2 regions of the Streptomyces sp. NPDC028928 genome follow, and region 2 is predicted to be linked to the other one. Evidence: riboswitches for the same ligand, from Rfam matches in the RefSeq annotation. Region 2 holds a riboswitch; the other holds the start of a gene.
The links. A riboswitch is a leader RNA that binds a small molecule or an ion and turns the genes downstream of it on or off. The one in region 2 is predicted to bind glycine.
Positions count from the first base shown of each region.

Region 1 (11,410 bases), on a different contig from region 2:
CGGGGGGTCGGCGCACCGAAGAGGTGGTGCGTGGTGGAAACTGTCTGGTGGATACGGACGTTGTGAGAATGTCCGGCTCGGCCGGTGTAGGCAATCAGGGTTCGTCCTGCCCCACGGGCGGGTCTGTTTCGGTCAAGGGGAATCGCCCGTGAAGTTGTTTGCGAAGTTGTTCGGCAAGAGCGCGCGAGAGGGTAGCGACAACGCGACCGCTCGCCATCGCGCACAGCCTGACGCGGAGGGCCAGCGCCCGCTGTTCCGGGACCAGGTCGCTGGCCCGGGCGGTGACATTTCCGGAGGTCAGGGCGCGGCGTCTGTTGACCCTGCCCAGTCCGGCGGCATAGGTTTCGGGCAACCGTCAACCTCAGGTACGGGTGGAGGGTTTGCCTCCGGTCCGTACGCGTCCAACGCCCCGGCGGGGCAGCCGCGGCAGGAGGATCCGTCGATGTCGGTCCTGGTGTGTACGAGGTGCGGTAACCGGAATGCGGAGAACGCCCGGTTCTGCTCCAACTGTGGGGCGCCCCTGCGTCCCGGGGTGGCGCCCGAGCGGGCCTCCGAGACGACGTCCACCATCTCGATCTCCGGCCTGGAGGCCTACGACTCCGAGGCGACCGGCCAGACGCCGCTGCCGATGCTCTCCCCGGAGGCACAGGCCGCGGTGGACGCGCTGCCGGTGGGATCGGCGCTGCTGGTGGTGCGCCGCGGCCCGAACTCGGGCAGCCGCTTCCTGCTGGACAGCGACCTGACCACGGCCGGCCGCCATCCGCAGAGCGACATCTTCCTGGACGACGTGACGGTCTCCCGGCGGCACGTGGAGTTCCGGCGCTCCCCCGACGGCTCCTTCACGGTGGCCGACGTGGGCAGCCTGAACGGCACGTACGTCAACCGGGAGCGCATCGACCAGGTCGCTCTGTCGAACGGTGACGAGGTGCAGATCGGCAAGTACCGGCTGGTGTTCTACGCGAGCCGGCAGGGCATCTGACCCACCCCCGGACTGACGTCCGGGGGAACCCCCCAGGGAAGGTCCATGCTTCAAACACCGAGCGGCGGTGCCGGAAGCGGTACCGCCGCCAGGGACAGTGGGCTGATGAGCATCGGCACGGTGCTGAACGTGCTGCGCGACGAGTTCCCCGAAGTCACCATCTCCAAGATTCGCTTCCTGGAGTCGGAGGGGCTCATCGAGCCGCAGCGGACCCCGTCGGGGTACCGCAAGTTCAGCGCCGGCGACGTCGAGCGCCTCGGTCACGTCCTGCGGATGCAGCGGGACCACTATCTGCCGCTCAAGGTGATCCGGGAGCATCTGGACGCCATGGAGCGCGGTGAGGCCGTACCGCTGCCCGTGGTCGGGCGCCAGCGCACCGGGGACGACATGCCGGTGTCCGTGGAGGGTCCCACGGTGGCCCGGGTCGGCCGGGCCGAGCTGCTGGCCGCGGCGGACGTCGACGAGGGGGAGCTGGAGGAGTGGGAGTCCTACGGGCTCATCGCTCCGCTGGAGGACGGGGCGTACGACGCCGAGGCCGTCACCGTCGCCTCGCTCATCGCCGAGCTGGGCCGGTTCGGGATCGAGCCGCGCCACCTCCGGGTGATGAAGGCCGCCGCCGACCGGGAGGCGGGGCTGGTCGACCAGGTGGTGGCCCCGCTCAAGCGCCACCGCAACCCGCAGACCAGGGCGCATGCCGAGGCCCGTACGAAGGAGCTGGCGGCCCTCACGGTGAAGCTGCACGCCGCCCTGGTGCAGACCGCTCTGGGCGTGCGGCTGCCCTGAGGGCGGCGGGCCCCGGAGCGGCCGGATCGGGCACCTGTTCCCGGCCCGACTACCCAAACGTCCCGGGCACGGCCTAGGGTTGCTGTGTGAACGAGCTCGATGTCGTAGGTGTCCGGGTCGAAATGCCCTCCAACCAGCCGATCGTGCTCCTGCGCGAAGTGGGGGGCGACCGTTACCTCCCCATCTGGATCGGACCGGGGGAGGCGACGGCGATCGCCTTCGCCCAGCAGGGCATGGCCCCCGCGCGACCGCTGACCCACGACCTGTTCAAGGACGTGCTGGAGGCCGTCGGCCAGGAGCTGACCGAAGTGCGCATCACCGATCTGCGGGAAGGCGTCTTCTACGCGGAGCTGGTGTTCGCCAGTGGGGTCGAGGTCAGCGCCCGCCCCTCCGATGCCATAGCGCTTGCCCTGCGCACCGGAACGCCGATCTACGGCAGCGACACGGTGCTGGACGACGCGGGCATCGCCATTCCGGACGAGCAGGAGGACGAGGTGGAGAAGTTCCGCGAGTTCCTCGACCAGATCTCGCCCGAGGACTTCGGCACCAGCAGCCAGTGAGACCCGGTGCCGACCCGTCGGCCCCGGGGTTCCACCGGGGCGGACGGCGGCCTCGCGCGGCCCGCGCACCGGCAATTGCCTCCGGCCAGTGAGAGCGTCCTACGGCCCCCCGCCAGCGCATTCGGCTAGCCTTTCCCCGCGGTGGGACACGGGAAACCACTCCTAGGGTGATTATCACTCGGCGTGCCGAGTGTGGCGATCGTTGACGCACCCCTGGTGACTGCCTACCGTCGAGAAGGCAGGTCAAGGACGGAGGTCGGCGTGAGAACCAGCGGCGACGGTACGGCTGGGGGTGCCCCCGGACGCAGTTTCGGGGAGAGCGGTCCGTACCCGCCCCCGAGCCCGCGGCTGCGCTCAGGCGGGGGACACCCCCATCCCGGCAGCGCGGTCGATCACGCTCCGCAGCTGCCGACGGCGGTGCCGAACGGCGGAGGGGTGGCGGCCATGACGTCCGAGCAGATCGGTTACCGGGGGCCCACGGCCTGTGCGGCGGCCGGCATCACCTACCGGCAGCTCGACTACTGGGCCCGCACCGGCCTGGTCGAGCCCAGCGTGCGGCCCGCGTACGGGTCGGGCACCCAGCGGCTGTACAGCTTCCGGGACGTCGTCGTCCTGAAGATCGTGAAGCGGTTCCTGGACACCGGGGTGTCGCTGCAGAACATCCGCACGGCCGTCCAGCACCTCAGGGAACGCGGTTTCCGCGACCTGGAGCGGATGACCCTGATGAGCGACGGCGCCACCGTGTACGAGTGCACCTCGCCGGACGAGGTCCACGCCCTGCTCCAGGGGGGTCAGGGCATCTTCGGGATCGCCGTCGGCGTGGTGTGGCGGGACGTGGAAAGCGCCCTCTCCCAGCTGCACGGCGAGCGCATCGACACCGGCGAGACCCTCGTCGGGCACAACCCCGCGGACGAGCTGGCGCGGCGCCGCAACCGGGCGGTCTGACCGCCGGGGCACCTGTCGGGCGCTCCGGCACCACCGCATTGTCAGTGCCGTGGTGCAGCATCGGAGATGTGAGAAACGCGCCCACGATCCTGCATCTCGACATGGATGCCTTCTTCGCCTCGGTGGAGCAGGCGTCCAAGCCGAGCCTGCGCGGGAAGGCGGTCGTCGTGGGCGGGCTCGGGCCGCGCGGGGTGGTGGCCACCGCGTCGTACGAGGCACGGGTGTTCGGGGTGCACTCGGCGATGCCGATGGCCCAGGCGCGCCGGCTGGCACCCAACGCCGCCTATCTGGTGCCGCGCTTCACCCTGTACCGGGCGATCAGCGAGCAGGTGATGGCGCTGCTGCGGGAGCTGTCACCGCTGGTGGAGCCGCTGAGTCTGGACGAGGCGTTCGTGGACCTGGAGGCCGGGGGAGCGGCCTGGGACGAGGAGTCGGCGCGGCGGGCCGGGGAGAAGCTGCGCGCGGACATCCGGGCGGTCACCGGGCTCACCGGATCGGTGGGGCTCGCCGCTTCGAAGATGCTCGCGAAGATCGCCTCGGAGCAGGCCAAGCCGGACGGCCTGGTGCTGATCGAGCCGGGCACCGAGCGGGCGCTGCTGGCGCCGATGCCGGTGCGCACCCTGCCGGGGGTCGGGCCGGCCACCGGCGACCATCTGCGCAGAGCCGGGATCACCACGGTGGAGGAGCTGGCGGAGGCCGGCGAGGACGAGCTGGTCCGGCTGCTCGGCAAGGCGCACGGGCACGCGCTGTACGCCATGGCCCTGGCCCGGGACGAGCGGCCCGTGGTGGCCGAGCGGGAGACGAAGTCGGTGTCCGTGGAGGACACGTACGACGTGGACATCCACGACCGGCTGCGGGTCGGCCTGGAGGTGCAGCGGCTGGCCGACCGGTGCGTACGGCGGCTGCGCGAGGCCGGGCTGTCCGGGCGGACCATCGTGCTGAAGGTACGGCGGTACGACTTCTCCACGCTGACCCGCTCCGAGACGCTCAGGGGGCCCACGGACGACCCGGCGGTGATCCGTGAGGCGGCGGCGCGGCTGCTGGACTCGGTGGACACCACGGGCGGGGTGCGGCTGCTCGGGGTGGGGGTGTCCGGGCTCGCCGACTACACGCAGGAGGACCTGTTCGCGCAGGCCCTGCCCTCGCGGGCGGCGGAGGCGCCGCAGGAGGCTGTCGCGGAGGCCGTCGTGGAGCGGGTGGAGCCGGCCGAGCGGCAGTGGCGTGCCGGGCAGGACGTGCGGCACGCCGAGTACGGGCACGGGTGGGTGCAGGGGAGCGGGCTGGGGCGGGTGACCGTGCGGTTCGAGACGCCTCAGTCCGAGCCGGGCCGGGTGCGGACGTTCTTCGTGGACGATCCTGCGCTGGAGGGTGCTGACCCGTTGCCGTTGGTTTTGGATTCCGCTCCGCAGGGGGCCCCGGGAGACCTTGCGGCTCAGGTCTCCTCCGAGCCCGCCAGTTTGCCGAAGTCGTGGTCCGGGACCGTGGGTGGTGAGGCCACGTCCAGGCCGTAGTGGTGGTAGAGCTGGAGTTCCTGCTCGGGGGAGAGATGGCGGCCGACTCCGAAGTCGGGGGCGTCCTTGATCAGGGCGCGGTCGAAAGGGACGTGCAGGGTGCCGTCGACCAGTTCGCTGGGCTCCAGGGGCACGAAGGCGTCCCGGGAGAACAGGCCGGTGCGTATGGCCGCCCACTCGGGCACACCGGTGGCGTCGTCCAGGTACACCTCGTCAATGGTGCCGATCTTGGTGCCATTGCGGTCGAACGCCTTGCGGCCGATCAGGTTGCGCGGATCGATATCGGTCTGCACGGGCCCTCTCCCTCCACGTGGTCGCAACTCATCCGTAAGCACTACAAAAGAGCACAATCAGGGAGGCGGCCACTCGAAGCCTCCGGCGTTGACCTCGCTGGTACGCTGACAGCGGCTGCTGACCCCGTGCGGGAGAGTCCTCCGACCACGTCGGAGGCGCCGAAGGAGCAAATCCTCCCCGGAATCTCTCAGGCCCACGTACCGCACGGACGAGGTCACTCTGGAAAGCAGGGCGGATGTCGACGGCTTCCGCCCTCACCGACGGTGAAAGCCGGCGCCCCCGGGCGCCCGGTGAAGCTCTCAGGTTGAGATGACAGAGGGGGAGGCCGTCGGGGTATCCGTACCGGGGTGCCCCTCGAAGGTCGCGTCAGACCCAGGAGGCCTCCGCAATGACCGCCCATCGCACTCCGCTCTCCGAGCTCGAAGCGGGCATCCCGTTCGAGCAGCGTCACATCGGCCCCGACCACGAGGCGCGGGCCAAGATGCTCGCGCAGGTCGGGTACGGCTCGCTCGACGAGCTGACCGCCGCCGCGGTCCCGGATGTGATCAAGAACGCCGATGCCCTGGACCTGCCGGGCGCCCGCACCGAGGCCGAGGTGCTCGCCGAGCTGCGCTCGCTCGCCGACCGTAACCAGGTCCTCGGTTCCATGATCGGCCTGGGCTACTACGGCACCTTCACGCCGCCCGTCATCCTGCGCAACGTCATGGAGAACCCGGCCTGGTACACGGCCTACACGCCCTACCAGCCGGAGATCTCCCAGGGCCGCCTGGAGGCCCTGCTGAACTTCCAGACGATGGTCGCCGAACTCACCGGCCTGCCCACCTCCGGCGCCTCCCTCCTGGACGAGGGCACCGCGGCCGCCGAGGCGATGGCGCTGTCCCGGCGCATGGGCAAGAACAAGAAGGGCCTGTTCCTGGTCGACGCGGACGCGCTGCCGCAGACCGTCGCCGTGATCGAGACCCGTGCCGAGCCGACCGGTGTCGAGGTCGTCGTCGCCGACCTCAGCGAGGGCATCCCGGCGGAGATCGCCGAGCGCGAGATCAACGGCGTGCTGATCCAGTACCCGGGCGCCTCCGGTGCCGTACGCGACATCAAGCCGGTCATCGACCAGGCGCACGAGCTGGGCGCCCTCGTCACCGTCGCCGCCGACCTGCTCGCGCTGACCCTGCTGACCTCGCCGGGCGAGCTGGGCGCGGACATCGCCGTCGGCACGACCCAGCGCTTCGGTGTGCCGATGGGCTTCGGCGGACCGCACGCCGGCTACATGGCCGTACACGAGAAGTTCGCCCGCAGCCTCCCCGGCCGCCTCGTCGGTGTGTCCGTCGACGCCGACGGCCACAAGGCCTACCGGCTCGCGCTGCAGACCCGTGAGCAGCACATCCGCCGGGAGAAGGCCACCAGCAACATCTGCACCGCGCAGGTGCTGCTCGCCGTGATGGCCGGCATGTACGCCGTCTACCACGGTCCCGAGGGCCTGAAGACCATCGCGCGGCGCACGCACCGCTACGCCACGATCCTCGCCGAGGGCCTGAAGGCCGGTGGTGTGGAGATCGTCCACGGCGCCTACTTCGACACCGTCACCGCACGCGTGCCCGGCAAGGCGGCCGAGGTCGTCGCCGCCGCCCGGGAGATCGGCGTCAACCTGCGTCTCGTGGACGCCGACCACGTCTCGGCCGCCTGCGACGAGACCACCAACCGGGCTCAGCTGGACGCCGTCTTCGCCGCCTTCGGTGTCGAGGGCGACATCGAGGCGCTGGACGCCACCGCCGAGGACACCCTGCCCGAGGCGCTGCTGCGCACCGACGACTACCTCGCCCACCCGGTCTTCCACCAGTACCGCTCCGAGACCGCGATGCTGCGCTACCTGCGCAAGCTGGCCGACCGCGACTACGCGCTGGACCGCGGCATGATCCCGCTGGGCTCCTGCACCATGAAGCTCAACGCGACCACGGAGATGGAGCCGGTCACCTGGCCGGAGTTCGGGCAGCTGCACCCCTTCGCGCCCGCCGAGCAGGCCGAGGGCTACCTCACGCTCATCCGCGAGCTGGAGGAACGTCTCGCCGAGGTCACCGGCTACGACAAGGTCTCGCTCCAGCCGAACGCCGGTTCGCAGGGCGAGCTGGCCGGTCTGCTCGCCGTACGCGGCTACCACCGGGCCAACGGCGACGAGCAGCGCACGGTCTGCCTGATCCCGTCCTCCGCGCACGGTACCAACGCCGCCAGCGCCGTGATGGCGGGCATGAAGGTCGTCGTCGTCAAGACCGCCGAGGACGGCGAGATCGACGTCGCGGACCTGCGGGCGAAGATCGAGCAGTACCGCGACGAGCTGGCGGTGCTGATGATCACCTACCCGTCGACGCACGGTGTGTTCGAGGAGCACGTCGCCGACATCTGCGCCCAGGTCCACGAGGCGGGCGGCCAGGTGTACGTCGACGGCGCCAACCTCAACGCCCTGGTCGGGCTGGCCAAGCCGGGCCACTTCGGCGGTGACGTCTCCCACCTGAACCTGCACAAGACCTTCTGCATCCCGCACGGCGGCGGCGGCCCCGGTGTCGGTCCGGTCGCGGTCCGCTCGCACCTGGCGCCGTACCTGCCGAACCACCCGCTCCAGCCGGAGGCCGGCCCGGAGACGGGCGTGGGCCCGATCTCGGCGGCCCCCTGGGGCAGCGCGGGCATCCTGCCGATCTCGTGGGCGTACGTCCGTCTGATGGGCGGCGAGGGCCTGAAGCGGGCCACGCAGGTGGCCGTGCTCTCCGCGAACTACATCGCCAAGCGCCTGGAGCCGCACTACCCGGTGCTCTACACCGGCCCCGGCGGCCTCGTCGCGCACGAGTGCATCATCGATCTGCGCCCGCTGACCAAGGCGACCGGCGTGAGCGTGGACGATGTGGCCAAGCGCCTGATCGACTACGGCTTCCACGCGCCGACCATGTCCTTCCCGGTGGCCGGCACGCTGATGATCGAGCCGACCGAGTCGGAGGACCTGACCGAGCTGGACCGTTTCTGCGAGGCGATGATCGCCATCCGCGCGGAGATCGAGAAGGTCGGCTCCGGCGAGTGGCCCGCCGAGGACAACCCGCTGCGGAACGCCCCGCACACCGCCGCCGCGCTCGGCGGTGAGTGGACGCACGCCTACAGTCGCGAGGAGGCCGTCTTCCCGGCCGGTGTCTCGGCCGCCGACAAGTACTGGCCGCCGGTGCGCCGCATCGACCAGGCCTTCGGCGACCGCAACCTGGTGTGCTCCTGCCCGCCGCTGGACGCGTACGAGGGCTGAGCGAGCGGTGGTTTCCAGGGCCCCGTCCGGAGTTCCGGGCGGGGCCCTCGCCGTGTCGGGAGTCGGGCGTCGGATCAGGTCGCCAGGCGTCCGGCCGTCAGGCGGTCAGGCCGTGGCCAGGGCCACCTCGGTCGACTTGATGAGGGCGATGACCGGGGTGCCCTCGGAGAGGTCAAGGTCGGCGGCGGACTCCTGGGTGATGGCCGAGGTCAGATGGCCGCCCTCGATGCCGATCCGCACGGTGGCCATGGCACCGCCGGTGGTCAGGTGGGTGACGGTGCCGGGCAGCTGGTTGCGGATGGAGACACGGTGGACCGGGGCGGTGGCCAGGGACACCTCGGTGGACTTCACCAGGGCACGGACCGTGGCGCCCTCGGACAGGGCGAGTTCCCGGGCGGCTTCCAGGGTGATGGCCGCGGTGAGGTCCTGGCCGCCGGTCAGACGGATCTTCACGGTGGCCATGACCTCGCCGAAGTGCACCTCGGTGACGGTGCCGGGGAGCTGGTTGCGGATGCTCAGGGTCATGGGCACCCACCGTAGAGCGCCGGTCCGCTCAGGCCGGGTATGCGTGGGTCTGCGTCGCCTTGACCGTCGCCCAGACCGATGCACCCGGGTGCAGGTCCAGCTCCGCGGCGGCGGCGGTCGTCAGGTCCGCCGCGAGCGGCAGCTCGCCGGTGAGGTCGGCACGGATCTGGTCACCGTGCGTCTCCAGTCCGGCTACCTCGCAGCGCCACAGGTTGCGGGCGCTGGCGCCGGAGGGCCGGTCCCGGAACAGGGTGACGGCGGACGGCGGGAACGCCACGAAGACCGGACCGGACAGCTCCTCCGTGGTCGTGATCGCGGGCCCGGCATCGAGCCGTACGGTGTGGCCGGCGGCCTGTCCCCGGTAGAGGTTGAGGCCGACGAGCTGGGCGATGTAGTCCGTGCGCGGGTGGCGGGCGATGTCGGCGGGGGTGCCCTGCTGTACGACCCGCCCGTGCTCGATGACCACCAGCCGGTCCGCGAGCACCATCGCGTCCAGCGGGTCGTGGGTGACCAGGACCGAGACCGCCTCGAACGCGGCCAGGTGACGGCGGAGCTGGGCGCGGACCTCCAGGCGGGTACGGGCGTCCAGAGCCGCCAGCGGCTCGTCCAGGAGCAGCAGCCGGGGGTGGGTGGCCAGGGCGCGGGCGAGGGCGACGCGCTGGGCCTGGCCGCCGGAGAGGCGGCGGGGCTTGGCGCCGGCGTGTTCGGCGAGGCCCATACGGTCCAGCCAGGCCGCTGCCCGGGAGCGGGCCTCCACCTTGCCCGCGCCCCGGCAGCGGGGGCCGAAGGCGACGTTGTCCAGGGCGGACAGGTGGGGGAAGAGGAGGTAGTCCTGGAAGACGACGCCGACCGGGCGGGACTCCGGGGGAGTGTCCGTCAGCGGGGTGCCGTCCAGGTGCAGGTGGCCGGCCGTGAGCGGAGTGAGGCCGGCGAGGGCGCGAAGGGCGGTGGTCTTGCCGGCGCCGTTGGGGCCCAGGAGTGCGAGGACGTCGCCTGGGGTGGCGGTCAGGGTCACGTCCAGGCGGAAGGTGCCTCTGTCGACGATCAGGTGGGCGTCGAGGCCGGGGGGCGCGGTGTTGTCCGGGGGTGTGGGGTGGGGGGTCGTCATGATGTCGTCATCCAGCGGTCCCTGAGGCCTGCCAGGACCGCGATCGATACGGCCAGCAGGACCAGGCTGAGGGCGATGGCGGCCTCGGGGTCGTTCTGGAGGGCGAGGTAGACCGCGAGGGGCATGGTCTGGGTGCGGCCGGGGAAGTTGCCCGCGAAGGTGATCGTCGCGCCGAACTCGCCGAGTGCCCGGGCCCAGGCCAGGACCGCGCCGGCCGCGATGCCGGGGGCGATGAGGGGCAGGGTGACCCGGCGGAAAGCGGTGAAGCGGGAGGCGCCCAGCGTGGTCGCCGCCTCCTCGTAGCGCGGGTCGGCGGCGCGCAGGGTGCCCTCGACGCTGATGACCAGGAAGGGCATGGCGACGAACGTCTCCGCGATCACCACACCCGTCGTCGTGAACGGCAGGGTGATCCCGAACCAGGAGTCGAGCCACTTGCCGATGACGCCGTTGCGGCCCAGGGCGAGGAGCAGGGCCACACCGCCGACGACCGGCGGGAGCACCAGCGGCAGGGTGACCAGGGCGCGTACGAGGCCGCGGCCCGGGAAGTCCGTACGGGCCAGCAGCCAGGCCAGCGGTACGCCGAGGACGAGGCTGACGGCGGTCGCCGCGGTCGCGCTGACCAGGGACAGCTGGAGCGCCTGCCACACCTCGGCGCTGGTCAGCCGGCCCGGAAGGCTGCGCCAGGGGGCGCGGACCAGCAGCGCGAGCAGCGGCAGCAGCAGCAACGCCAGGGCGAGCACGCCCGGCAGCAGCAGCGGCAACGGCACCCCGCGCCGGCCCCCCGTGCCGGCCCGGCCCCCCGCGCCCGCGCGGCGCCACGGCCGGCCCGTGCGGGGACCGGTCGCGGCGCCGGGCTTGTCGAGGGAGGTCACGGCTTGAGGAACCCGGCCTCGCCCAGCACCTTCTGGCCCTCGGCGGAGCGCACCAGGGCGATGAACGCCTTGGCGGTCCCGGCGTTCGGCGCGTCCTTCAGCAGCGCGATCGGGTAGTCGTTGATCGTGTCGGCGGACTCGGGGAACTCCACGCCCTCCACCCTGCCACCCGCGGCCTTCACATCGGTCTTGTAGACGACCGCGGCGTCCGCCTCCTTCAGCTCCACCTTGTTCAGCGCCGCCTTGACGTCCTGCTCGTAGGAGGACGGGGTCAGCTTCAGCTCGGCGGCGTCCAGGGCCTTCTGTACGGCCGTGCCGCAGGGCACCGTCCTGTCGCACAGGACGACCTTCAGGCCGGACTTGGTGAGGTCCTTCAGGGAGGACACCTTGTGGGGGTTGCCCGGCAGGGTGGCGATCTCCAGCTGGTTGCGTACGAAGGTGGCCGGGGTGCCGGTCGCGTCGCCCTTGTCCGTCACGATCTTCATCGTCTTCGGGCTGGCGGCGGCGAAGACGTCCGCCGGGGCACCGCCGGTGATGCTGGCGGCGAGGGTGTCACTGC
Region 1 covers NZ_JBVHVI010000026.1:5,687-17,096, forward strand. The annotation lists gene ACZ4U1_RS38920 (FHA domain-containing protein) at 149-979, shown strand; gene ftsR (transcriptional regulator FtsR) at 1,025-1,762, shown strand; gene ACZ4U1_RS38930 (bifunctional nuclease family protein) at 1,849-2,322, shown strand; gene ACZ4U1_RS38935 (MerR family transcriptional regulator) at 2,584-3,267, shown strand; gene ACZ4U1_RS38940 (DNA polymerase IV) at 3,336-4,778, shown strand; gene ACZ4U1_RS38945 (PRC-barrel domain-containing protein) at 4,700-5,071, opposite strand; glycine riboswitch at 5,191-5,285, shown strand; gene gcvP (aminomethyl-transferring glycine dehydrogenase) at 5,461-8,346, shown strand; gene ACZ4U1_RS38955 (TOBE domain-containing protein) at 8,452-8,871, opposite strand; gene ACZ4U1_RS38960 (ABC transporter ATP-binding protein) at 8,900-9,979, opposite strand; gene modB (molybdate ABC transporter permease subunit) at 9,976-10,851, opposite strand; gene modA (molybdate ABC transporter substrate-binding protein) at 10,848-11,410, opposite strand, start outside.
Region 1: another riboswitch for glycine. It lies ahead of gcvP (aminomethyl-transferring glycine dehydrogenase); the one in region 2 lies ahead of gcvT (glycine cleavage system aminomethyltransferase GcvT).

Region 2 (11,410 bases):
CGTGCGGGTAGCGGTTGTAGTGCTCGGGGCTGAGGCCGACCAGCGACAGCAGCCGCTGGACCTCCTTCTTCACCCCGCCCTCGGGCTCCACGCCCTGGAGCCGGAAGGGCGCCGAGACGATCGAGCCGATGGTGTGCCGGGGGTTGAGGGAGCCGTACGGGTCCTGGAAGATCATCTGGATGTCGCGGCGCAGCGGGCGCATCTGCCCCGTCTTCAGCCGCGTGATGTCCTGGCCCTCGAAGGTGATCTTCCCGCCGGTCGGGTCCTGGAGGCGGGTGATGACCCGGCCCATGGTCGACTTGCCGCAGCCCGACTCGCCGACCACGCCCAGGGTCTCGCCCTTGCGCACCTCGAAGTCGATGCCGTCGACGGCCTTCACGGCGCCGACCTGCCGCTGCAGGATGCCCTTCTTGATCGGGAAGTGCTTGGTCAGGCCCTCGACCCTGAGCAGCACCTCACGGTCCGCCGAGCCCTCGGAAGCCGACGCCTGCTGAGGGATCGCGGCCTCGTCCGTCTTCTTGGTCTCACTCACAGCTTGGGCGCAATCTCTTCGGTCCAGATCCGCTGGCGGTCCTCGGCCGAGAGGTGGCAGGCGGACCAGTGCCCGGTGCTCACCTGCTCCAGCTCGGGGCGCACCGTGCGGGTGACGTTCCCCTTGGGGATGTCCGCGTACGGGCAGCGCGGGTGGAAGGCGCAGCCCGAGGGGACGTTGATGAGGCTCGGCGGCGAGCCCTTGACCGGGATGAGCCGTTCGGAGGTCTCGCGGTCGATGCGGGGCATCGAGCCGAGCAGGCCCCAGGTGTAGGGGTGCTGCGGCTGTTCGAAGACCTCGTCGGCCGGCCCGCGCTCCACGCATCGGCCGCCGTACATCACGAGGACGTCGTCGGCGATCTCGGCGACCACACCGAGGTCGTGGGTGATCATGATGACCGCGGAGCCGAACTCCTTCTGCAGGTCCCGGATCAGGTCGAGGATCTGCGCCTGGACGGTCACGTCGAGGGCGGTGGTCGGCTCGTCCGCGATGAGCAGCTCGGGGTTGTTCACCAGCGCCATGGCGATCATCGCGCGCTGGCGCATACCGCCGGAGAACTCGTGCGGGTAGCCGTCGACGCGCTTGGCGGGTTCGGGGATGCCGACGCGGTCGAGCATCTCGATGGCCCGCGCGCGGGCGACCTTCTTGCTGACGTCGTGGTGCACCCGGTAGGCCTCGACGATCTGGTCGCCGACCTTGTAGTACGGGTGCATCGCGGACAGCGGGTCCTGGAAGATCATCGCCATCTCGCGGCCGCGGAGCTTGCGCACCTCGTCCGGGGCGGCGGAGACCAGTTCCTTGCCGTCCAGCCAGATCTCGCCGGACATCTGCACGTTCTTGCCGCGGGTGCCGAGCCGGTGCAGGCCCATGATGGCCTGCGAGGTGACCGACTTCCCGGAGCCGGACTCACCGACGATGGCGAGGGTCCTGCCCTTCTCCAGCGAGAAGCTGAGCCCGTCGACGGACTTGACCAGGCCGTCGTCGGTCGGGAAGTGCACCTTGAGGTCGCGGACCTCCAGGAAGGCGTCGGGCGTCTTGCCGGAGTCGGTGGGCTCGCCCACCGCGGCGCCGGTCTTGGAGAGTTCGGTCACGAGAGCCTCACCCGCGGGTCGGCGGCGGCGTAGAGCACGTCCACCACAAGGTTTGCGATCACGACGAAGAAGGCGGCGAGCAGGGTCACGCCGAGGATCTTGGGCAGGTCGTTGTCGGTGATGCCCTGCACCGCGTACTGGCCGACGCCGCCCAGCGAGAAGACGCTCTCGGTGATCACGGCGCCGCCGAGCAGCAGACCGAGGTCCATGCCGAACACGGTGATGATCGGGGTGAGGGCCGCGCGCAGACCGTGCCGGACCACGACGTTGCGCTCGCGCAGGCCCTTGGCGCGGGCCGTGCGGATGAAGTCCTCGTTCATCGTCTCCAGCATGCCCGAGCGGGTGAGCCGGGCGTAGATGGCGGAGTACAGCAGCGCCAGCGAACACCAGGCAGGGAAGAGGGTGTTGGCCCACTGCTCGGGGTTCTCGGTGAACGGGACGTAGTCGCGTCCGAAGATCGGCCAGTTGAAGACGAAGAGCAGGATCGCCAGGTTCCCCGTGAAGAACATGGGCAGCGAGACACCGGCGAGTGCGACGCCCATGAAGGTGCGGTCGAAGAACGAGCGCGGCTTCAGCGCGGAGATGACACCGATGACCACACCCGAGACGAGCCACATCACGGCGGCGCCCGCGGCCAGCGAGAGGGTGATCGGGATGCGCTGGGTGAGCTGCGGCCAGACCGCGACGTGGTCCTTGAAGGAGTAGCCGAAGCAGGGCACGTCGCAGTGCACCGTGGTGGGCCCGAGGTTGTAGTCGGCGCCGGCCACGATCCCCTTGATGAAGTGCCAGTACTGGACGTAGACGGGCTGGTCCAGACCGAGGTTGTGCTTGACCGCGGCGATGTCCGCCTTCGACGGGCTCTTGCCGATGTACTGCTGCGCCAGCTGGTCCGCTGTCTGGCCGGCGAGCCGTGGCAGCAGGAAGAAGATGGCAAAGGTGACCGCGGAGACGACCAGCAGCAGGATCACTGCCGCGAACGTCCGGCGGAGGATGTACGAGATCACGGGGATCGGCGCTGGTGCCCGCGGGCCGCGAAGCCCGCGGGCACCAATGCCTTCACCTGCCTTCCGGGGCTGCTACTTCGACGCGACGCCGATGTTGAGGTAGTCGTACTGACCGCTGAAGGCCGCCGTGGAAACCAGGTTGGTGTAGTTCTGCGGGCGGGCCAGCAGGACCTTGAAGTAGGTCAGCGGGACGAGGACGGCGTCGTCCATGGTCTTCTTGTCGATCTGCGTGTAGAGGCTGTTGCGCTCATTGTCGTCCTGAGTGCCGATCGCCTTGGACAGCAGGTCGTTGACGTCCTTGTTGTCGTACTGCGACAGGTTGGTGTTACCGGACTGGCTGATCGCCTTGCCGTTCAGGATCTGCTGCAGGAAGCCGTAGCCGGAGGGCCAGTCGGCACCCCACTGCATCATCTCCAGGCCGATGTTCTGCTTCTTGGTGAACTTCGGCACACCCGCGTAGTCGGTGAAGTACTTACCGGACGGGAACTGCTTGAGGGTGGCGTTGATGCCGACCTTCTTCAGCGAGTTGATGATCGCCGTGGCGGCGTCGATCTCCTGCGGACGGTCCGAACGGGCCGAGATGTTCGTCGAGATCGACGTCTTGCCGCAGGCCTTCAGCTGCTCCTTGGCCTTGGCGACGTCACCCTTGCTGTCCTTGGTGGCGTAGGCGTCGGCCTTGGCGTAGCCCGGGATGTCCGGCGGCAGGACCGTGGAGGCGATCTCACCGCGGATCGGGCCGCCCTCGGCGGTCTGCACCGAGACCTTGTCGATGGCGTACTGGACGGCCTTGCGGCACTCGACCTTGTCGAACGGCGCGACCGTGGTGTTGATCGCCATGTAGACCAGACGGCCACCGTAGGTGTTGTCCGTGTTGGCCTTCTTCGACGGGTCGGTGATGACCTGGGCCTGCGTCGCGGCCTGGACACCCGTGCCGCCGAGGTCGATCGCGTTGCCCGCGAGGACGTCCTTGTCGATCGTCTCCGGGTTGACCTTCAGCTTGACGACGATCTTGTCCGGCAGCTGCTTGCGCAGCGGGTCCGTCTTGGCGTCCCAGTTCTCGTTGCGGACCAGGACGGCCTGCTGGCCCTCCTGGTAGCTCTCGAACTTGTACGAGCCCGAGGAGACGATGTGCTTGACGTAGTCGACGCCCGTGTCCTTCGCCTTGGGCACCGGCGCCGTCTGCGGGGCGGCGACCAGGTAGTCGAACTCCTGGAAGGCCTGCTTCAGGTGGAAGACGATCGTGGTCTCGTCCGGCGTCTCGATGGAGGACAGGCCCTTGTCGCTCTTGTCCTTGTACGGGCCCTTGTACTTGTCGCCGCCGGCCAGGAACTGCTGGAAGTAGTTCGGGCCGAGGGAGAGCACGTCACGCGCGAAGTTCGAGCGCTCGACGGCGTACTTGACGTCCTTCGAGGTGATCGGCGTGCCGTCCTCGTACTTCAGGCCCGACCGCAGCTTGTACGTCCAGGTCTTGCCGCCGTCGCTCGGGACGCCCTTGCTCGCCGCGAGGTCCGGGACGAGGGTGTTGCCCTCCTCGCCGGGACCGGGCTTGAAGGTCATCAGCGGGCGGGCCCACAGCCGGCTGAGGTTGTACATGTACGCGTAGTACGTGTTGCCCGGGTCGAACGAGTCCGGGACGTCGGACAGCTCGTAGGTGAGCGTGCCGCCCTTCTTGTCGGACGCGTTGACGACGCCCTTGGTCGCGGCGTTGGCCCCGGCCGACTTGGTGCCGTTCTCGTTCTTGTTGTCATCGGCCTTGCTGCAACCCGAAAGAAACAGGCTGGCGGAGCCGATGGCCGCGATCGCGGCCAGCGCTGACCTTCGCATGATGGGCGCTTTCCCCTCCATAGATTGGAAACTTGTCGGGCTCTCTGCGGCAGGCGTCAGCGGCTGCGCGGGTCGAGAGCGTCGCGGAGACCGTCACCCAGCAGGTTGAACGCCAGGACGGTGACGAAGATGGCGAGACCAGGGACGATCATGAACATCGGGTCGACCTGGTAGAAGTTGACCGCCTCGCGGAGCATGCCGCCCCAGGACGCCTGCGGGGGCTGGATGCCGACGCCGAGGAAGCTCAGGGACGCCTCGAAGAGGATGTTGGTCGGGATGAGCAGCGTCGAGTAGACGATGATCGGGCCGACCAGGTTGGGCATCAGCTCCCGGAACAGGATGTACGGAGCCTTGGCGCCCATGCCCCGGGAGGCGTCCACGAACTCGCGCTCGCGCAGGGCGAGGGTCTGGCCCCGGACGATCCGGCCCAGGTAGGGCCAGTTGAAGAAGCCGATGACGAAGATCAGCACGCTCAGGTGGAGCGGCAGTCCGTCCAGGCCGAACGCGCCGCCCTGGAGGGTGGCGGAGATGGAGATGGCGAACAGCAGGAGGGGGAAGGCGAGGAACGTGTCCATCAGCCGGCTGATGATCGAGTCCACCCGTCCGCCGTAGTAGCCCGCGATGACGCCCATGACGGCGCCGATCACGTTGGACAGGATCGTGGCGCCGAAGGCGACCACCAGCGACACCCAGGAGCCCTCCAGGATGCGGGTGGCGATGTCCCGGCCGAACTTCGGGTCCACACCGAGCGGGTGATCCGCGCTCATGCCGCCGAGGCTGCCCTTCGGCAGCGAGGTGTCCGGGCTGATCAGGTCCTGGTTGAAGGCGTTGGGGTCGAGCCCGAACACGGACTGGATGGGGCGCGAGAGGATCGCGACGAGGATCAGCAGGACGACGATGATGCCGCCCGCGACGGCGACCTTGTCCTTCTTGAACCGGGTCCAGGCGATCTGGCCCAGGGAACGACCCTCGATCTGCCCCTTTCCGGCACCCTCCAGCACAGCCTCCGGCTGTGCCTCGGCTGCCGCCCCGGTGGTCTCGATCGGTGCGGTCACGGTGAGCGACCCCTCTCGCCGGTGGTGACCGGCCTGCGCCTGCCGCGGATTGCGGCTTTGTCGACTTGCCATCGAGCATGAGGTCTCGACCTCACGTCTGAGTCGGGAGTCTTCAGCGTCGTCGCGATCACCCGCCAGAGCTGGCGGCGAAAGTATGCGCAACCGTGATGCAGTCCGGGGGATTCCGTTATCCGATCAGCGGGTAACGAGCATCGGACGCGGTCCAGTTGGGGCAGAACGGCGAATCTACGCGGTTCGGGACGATCGGGCGATGTCTACGCGCGCAGAAGTGTTTCGGGCCTGTAAATTCTGCGGCCCGGGCCGAAAAGGCCCGTCACTCCGCCCGGTTGTCAGTAACCGCCGTGCACCGGTGGGTAGCCGTATCCGCCGGCCGGGGCCTGCGGCGGGACGGGGGCCTGGAGCTGCGGCTGGGGCTGCGGCTGCGGCGCGGGGACGTGGGCCTCGCGGTCGTAGAAGGGGCGCGCGTTGGCCCGCATCCACATCACCACCGGGTCGTAGTCGTCGGTCATCGCGACCGTCGACACCGGCAGCCCGTCCGGGACCGCGCCGATGGACTGCTGCATCATCGCGCGCACCGAGTCGACCGCGGCCGGCGAGGTGTCGTACACATCCAGGCCGATGGCGAGATACGGCGCCCCGAGCGCCGGCTGCACCCAGGCGCGGCGCAGCGAGCGCAGCGCGGGGGTGCGGTGCGCGTTCTGCGCGAGCAGGGCGTAGAACTGGGGGATCTCGATGCCGGGCTCCGACAGCCGCAGGGGTCCCGCGGGCTGGCGGTCCAGGCCGGTGGCGATGCGGCGCAGATCCAGCCAGGGGATGCCCACGCCGCCGCCCTGGGCGTGCGGGTTGAGCCAGAGGCCGTAGTGGTCGGGGTAGAGGGTGCGGGCCACGTCCAGGCCGTCGACCACTTCGTACGAGCGGTTCCAGCCGCTGGCCGACAGCTCCTGGGCGGAGGTGACACAGGGGGCGTAGTGGAAGCCGTCCACCTCCATGTCCCCGTACTGGGCGTCCGGGGAGCCGGCCTGGCCGTGCCACAGGAGCATCCAGATCTGGCCGGAGGAGGGGGTGGCGAGGGCGCGGAGCAGGGCCTCGTAGGCGTCGTAGCGTCCGGGCGTGACCTGGCGCAGCGTGTGCTCGACGCTTCCGCTGTGGCTCGCGCTCACCTGTCGTGCCCTTCTCTTTTCAGTGCCCCTGCGTTGGGAGACAGCTTATGCGCCCAGTGGCTCGGGGCCTCATGTCCGTGTGCGGGCGCGGGTGCGTTGTGGCTTGTCGCGCAGTTCCCCGCGCCCCTGGGCGGGTTCAGTGGCCGTGCTGGTAGAAGGGGCGGACGTTCGTCTTCAGCCATGTGGACACCGGGTCCGCCGTCACGTCCATGAGGACCAGGCTGACCGGCCACCGGACCGGGAACTTGCCCAGGGCACGGCCCAGGGCGTCCAGGGGGCGGGTGCGGAGGTCGCCCTCCCACTGGGAGAGTTCCACGCCCACGAACATCACCGGGTCGGCCGTCTCGATGGCGGCCAGACAGCGGCGGGCGGTGAGGACCACGCCGGTCTCGGCGAACTCGGCGGAGGCGGCGGAGAGGAAGTCGACCGGGTCGTCCTGCCAGTCGGGCTCGAAGAGGCGGACGCGGGCGCCGGCGTTGGGGCCGTCGAGCGGGGTGCGGCCGGCCCGGCACAGCTCGGCCACGGCGTCGGGCGGCAGCGGGATGCCGACCACGCCGCCCGGGTTGACCGCGATGCCCGCCTGCGGGGGCAGGCCGCGGGCGAACTCCACGGCGGGCGCGATGGTGTACGACATGTGGGCACCGGCCACCTGGCGCAGCTGTTCCTCGGAGCTGAACACCGGGACGTACGTCTGGCCGTCGATGTCCGTCGTCGGCAGGTCCAGCGGGCCGCTGTGCGGGCCCCCGCCGTTCGGCAGCGGTATCCACAGGAAGCTGCGGCCGAGGACCTCGATGATCCGGCCGCCCGCCGAGGGGACGCCGAGGGAGGCCGAGAGCACCTCCTCCAGCTCGTTGCCGGGCCACCCGCCGTGCGGGTGGGGGTGCGCCTGTGCCGGGAAGTCCGCGGGAAGGTCCGCCGGGAAGTCCATCTGCCTACCGCCTGCTGGGGATCACTGCTGTGCGCGAAAAGGCTAGCGGGTGGCTGTGACAGCCCCTCACCGAGTGAAGCCCGTACCCCTCACCGGGTGAAGCCGACGCGGCCGAGGACGTCAGCCGCGTCCCGGTCCAGCAGCACGGCCGCGCCGACGCCGGCGGGCAGCTCGCCCTTCTCCACCGCGCGCAGCAGGCGGGCGGTGGTACGGCGGTGACGGCGGAAGGCGTAGCGGGAGACGCCCCGGCCGCGCTCGCGCTGGCCGTCCCGGGCCGTCTCGGGGCTGACGTCGAGGAGGAGCAGGTGCAGGGTGGCGCCCCGGCGCCGGGCCTCGCGGGCCAGCCAGGCGCGCACCCAGGGCTGGGTGCCGCAGTCGTGCACGACGACTCCCTCGCCGGTGCGCAGGGCGCGGCGCAGTCCGGCGTAGTGGGCGAGGCGGACCAGGGGGCGGTACAGGGCGTAGGGGAGGAAGCCGGGGACGCGGGCCTGCCAGCGGTCGCGGGTGTCCTGGGAGTCGATGCGCCGGCCGGTGACCGCGCGGTGCATCAGGGTGGACTTGCCGCTGCCGGGCAGACCGGTGATCACCACCAGGTCGCGGGGGCCGAAGAGCAGGGCGTGCGGGCTGCGGCCGGCACGGTCGCGCAGGTCCCGCACGACCGGTGCGGGGCGGTCCGCGGACCGCTCGCGGGACAGGGCGGGGGGCTGCTCGGGCACCGCGATGCCGGCGTTGGTGGCGTAGGCCGAGGTCCTGTTCACCGTGATCGTCCTCCCCAGTGGGCTCGGTCATCCCCATGCCCGTTGTATGTAAAGAGAAGGTAATGCGCAACGGTCGGCGGTTCGTGTACGTACTGCCACAGGTTGGTTACAAGGAGCGTGCTCTGGCTGGCCGGGGTGCGGCGTGCAATGATGAGCCCGCCAACTGCATACCGGCCGTTTGAATCCGCGCGGGAGAGTCCCTGGCAGCACTGATGCCGGGGCGCCGAAGGAGCAAGTCCCTCCCTTGAATCTCTCAGGCCCCGTTACCGCGCGGGCGAGGCACATCTGAAAAGCGGGCCGCTGCGACAGTGGCCCCACCCAAGGTGCAAGCCGTGATCGTCCCCGTGGCGGTCGTGGCGAACCTCTCAGGTTCCGATGACAGATGGGGAGGAACGTTCCTCGCCCCATCCCTGTGCCCTGGGAGACGACCGTCCGATGAGCAGTACCGAACTCCGTCACACCGCGCTCGACGCGCTGCATCGCTCGCTCGGTGCGACGATGACCGACTTCGCCGGCTGGGACATGCCCCTGCGCTACGGCTCCGAGCGCGACGAGCACCTTGCCGTGCGCACCAAGGCCGGTCTCTTCGACCTCTCCCACATGGGCGAGATCACCGTCACCGGCGCCGAGGCCGCCGCTCTCCTGAACTTCGCCCTGGTCGGCAACATCGCCTCCGTCGGTGTGGGCCGCGCCCGCTACACCATGATCTGCCAGGCCGACGGCGGCATCCTGGACGACCTGATCGTCTACCGGCTGGCCGAGACCGAGTACATGGTCGTGGCCAACGCCTCCAACGCCCAGGTCGTCCTGGACGCGCTCACCGAGCGCGCCGCGGGCTTCGACGCCGAGGTCCGTGACGACCGAGACGCGTACGCGCTGATCGCCGTGCAGGGCCCGGAGTCCCCCGGCATCCTGAAGTCGCTCACCGACGCCGACCTGGACGGTCTGAAGTACTACGCCGGTCTGCCCGGCACGGTCGCCGGCGTCCCGGCGCTGATCGCCCGCACCGGCTACACCGGCGAGGACGGCTTCGAACTGTTCGTGAAGCCGGAGCACGCCGTCGAACTGTGGCAGGCCCTGACCAAGGCCGGCGAGGGTGTCGGCCTGGTGCCCTGCGGGCTGTCCTGCCGGGACACGCTGCGCCTGGAGGCGGGCATGCCGCTGTACGGGCACGAGCTGACCACCTCCCTCACGCCGTTCGACGCCGGGCTCGGCCGAGTGGTGAAGTTCGAGAAGGAGGGCGACTTCGTCGGCCGGGAGGCGCTCGCGCAGGCCGCCGCCAGGGCGCAGGAGAACCCGCCGCGGGTGCTCGTCGGCCTGGTCGCCGAGGGCCGCCGGGTGCCGCGTGCCGGGTACGCCGTCGTCGCCGGCGGCGAGGTGATCGGCGAGGTCACCTCCGGCGCCCCCTCCCCCACCCTGGGCAAGCCGATCGCCATGGCTTACGTCGACGCCGCGCACGCGGCGCCGGGCACCGAGGGCGTCGGCGTGGACATCCGGGGCACCCACGAGCCGTACCAGGTCGTGGCGCTGCCGTTCTACAAGCGTCAGAAGTAGAGACTGAGCGCGGTCGCCCGTCCCCGGGACCCCGGTCCCGTGGCCGGCACGTGACCCTGCGCACATTCGCCCGCTCACCAGCGGTTTCCGCAGTCCCCCCGTCATCAGCACTCCCGCGTGTACAGGAGAATTCAGGCCATGAGCAACCCCCAGCAGCTGCGCTACAGCAAGGAGCACGAGTGGCTGTCGGCCGCCGAGGACGGCGTCGCGACGGTCGGCATCACGGAGCACGCGGCCAACGCGCTCGGTGACGTCGTCTTCGTCCAGCTCCCCGAGGTCGGCTCCACGGTGTCCGCGGGCGAGACCTGCGGCGAGCTGGAGTCGACGAAGTCGGTCTCCGACCTGTACTCGCCGGTCACCGGTGAGGTCACCGAGGTGAACGAGGACGTCGTCAGCGACCCGTCGCTGGTGAACTCCGCTCCCTTCGAGGGCGGCTGGCTGTTCAAGGTACGCGTCGCGGAGGAGCCGGCCGATCTGCTCTCCGCCGACGAGTACACCGCCTTTTCCGCCGGCTGAGGAGTCGTAGCCGTATGACTGTTCTGAACACGCCCCTGCACGAGCTGGACCCGGAGATCGCCGCCGCGGTCGACGCCGAGCTGAACCGTCAGCAGTCGACCCTGGAGATGATCGCCTCCGAGAACTTCGCGCCGCTCGCGGTGATGGAGGCGCAGGGCTCGGTCCTCACCAACAAGTACGCCGAGGGTTACCCGGGCCGCCGCTACTACGGCGGCTGCGAGCACGTCGACGTCGCCGAGCAGATCGCCATCGACCGGGTCAAGGAGCTGTTCGGCGCCGAGTACGCCAACGTGCAGCCCCACTCCGGCGCCTCCGCGAACCAGGCGGCCCTGTTCGCGCTGGCCCAGCCCGGGGACACCATCCTCGGCCTGGACCTGGCGCACGGCGGCCACCTGACCCACGGGATGCGGCTGAACTTCTCCGGCAAGCAGTTCGACGTGGTCGCCTACCACGTGGACGCCGAGACCGGCCTGGTCGACATGGCCGAGGTCGAGAAGCTCGCCAAGGAGCACCGCCCGAAGGTGATCATCGCGGGCTGGTCGGCGTACCCGCGGCAGCTGGACTTCGCCGAGTTCCGCCGGATCGCCGACGAGGCCGGGGCGTACCTGTGGGTCGACATGGCGCACTTCGCGGGCCTGGTCGCCGCCGGTCTCCACGCGAACCCGGTGGAGTACGCGGACGTCGTCACCTCGACCACCCACAAGACGCTGGGCGGCCCGCGCGGCGGCATCATCCTCGCCAAGAAGGACTTCGCGAAGAAGCTGAACTCCTCCGTCTTCCCGGGCTTCCAGGGCGGTCCCCTGGAGCACGTGATCGCGGCGAAGGCGGTCTCCTTCAAGGTCGCCGCCTCGGAGGACTTCAAGGAGCGCCAGCGTCGTACGGTGGAGGGTGCGCGCATCCTCGCCGAGCGGCTGACGGCTCCGGACGCGCGCGAGGCCGGCGTGAACGTGCTGTCCGGCGGCACCGA
Region 2 covers NZ_JBVHVI010000011.1:50,279-61,688, reverse strand. The annotation lists gene ACZ4U1_RS25650 (ABC transporter ATP-binding protein) at 1-532, opposite strand, end outside; gene ACZ4U1_RS25645 (ABC transporter ATP-binding protein) at 529-1,623, opposite strand; gene ACZ4U1_RS25640 (ABC transporter permease) at 1,620-2,627, opposite strand; gene ACZ4U1_RS25635 (ABC transporter substrate-binding protein) at 2,700-4,451, opposite strand; gene ACZ4U1_RS25630 (ABC transporter permease) at 4,508-5,506, opposite strand; gene ACZ4U1_RS25625 (enhanced serine sensitivity protein SseB C-terminal domain-containing protein) at 5,857-6,687, opposite strand; gene ACZ4U1_RS25620 (enhanced serine sensitivity protein SseB) at 6,824-7,615, opposite strand; gene ACZ4U1_RS25615 (AAA family ATPase) at 7,705-8,373, opposite strand; glycine riboswitch at 8,553-8,652, shown strand; glycine riboswitch at 8,653-8,765, shown strand; gene gcvT (glycine cleavage system aminomethyltransferase GcvT) at 8,809-9,927, shown strand; gene gcvH (glycine cleavage system protein GcvH) at 10,066-10,443, shown strand; gene glyA (serine hydroxymethyltransferase) at 10,458-11,410, shown strand, end outside.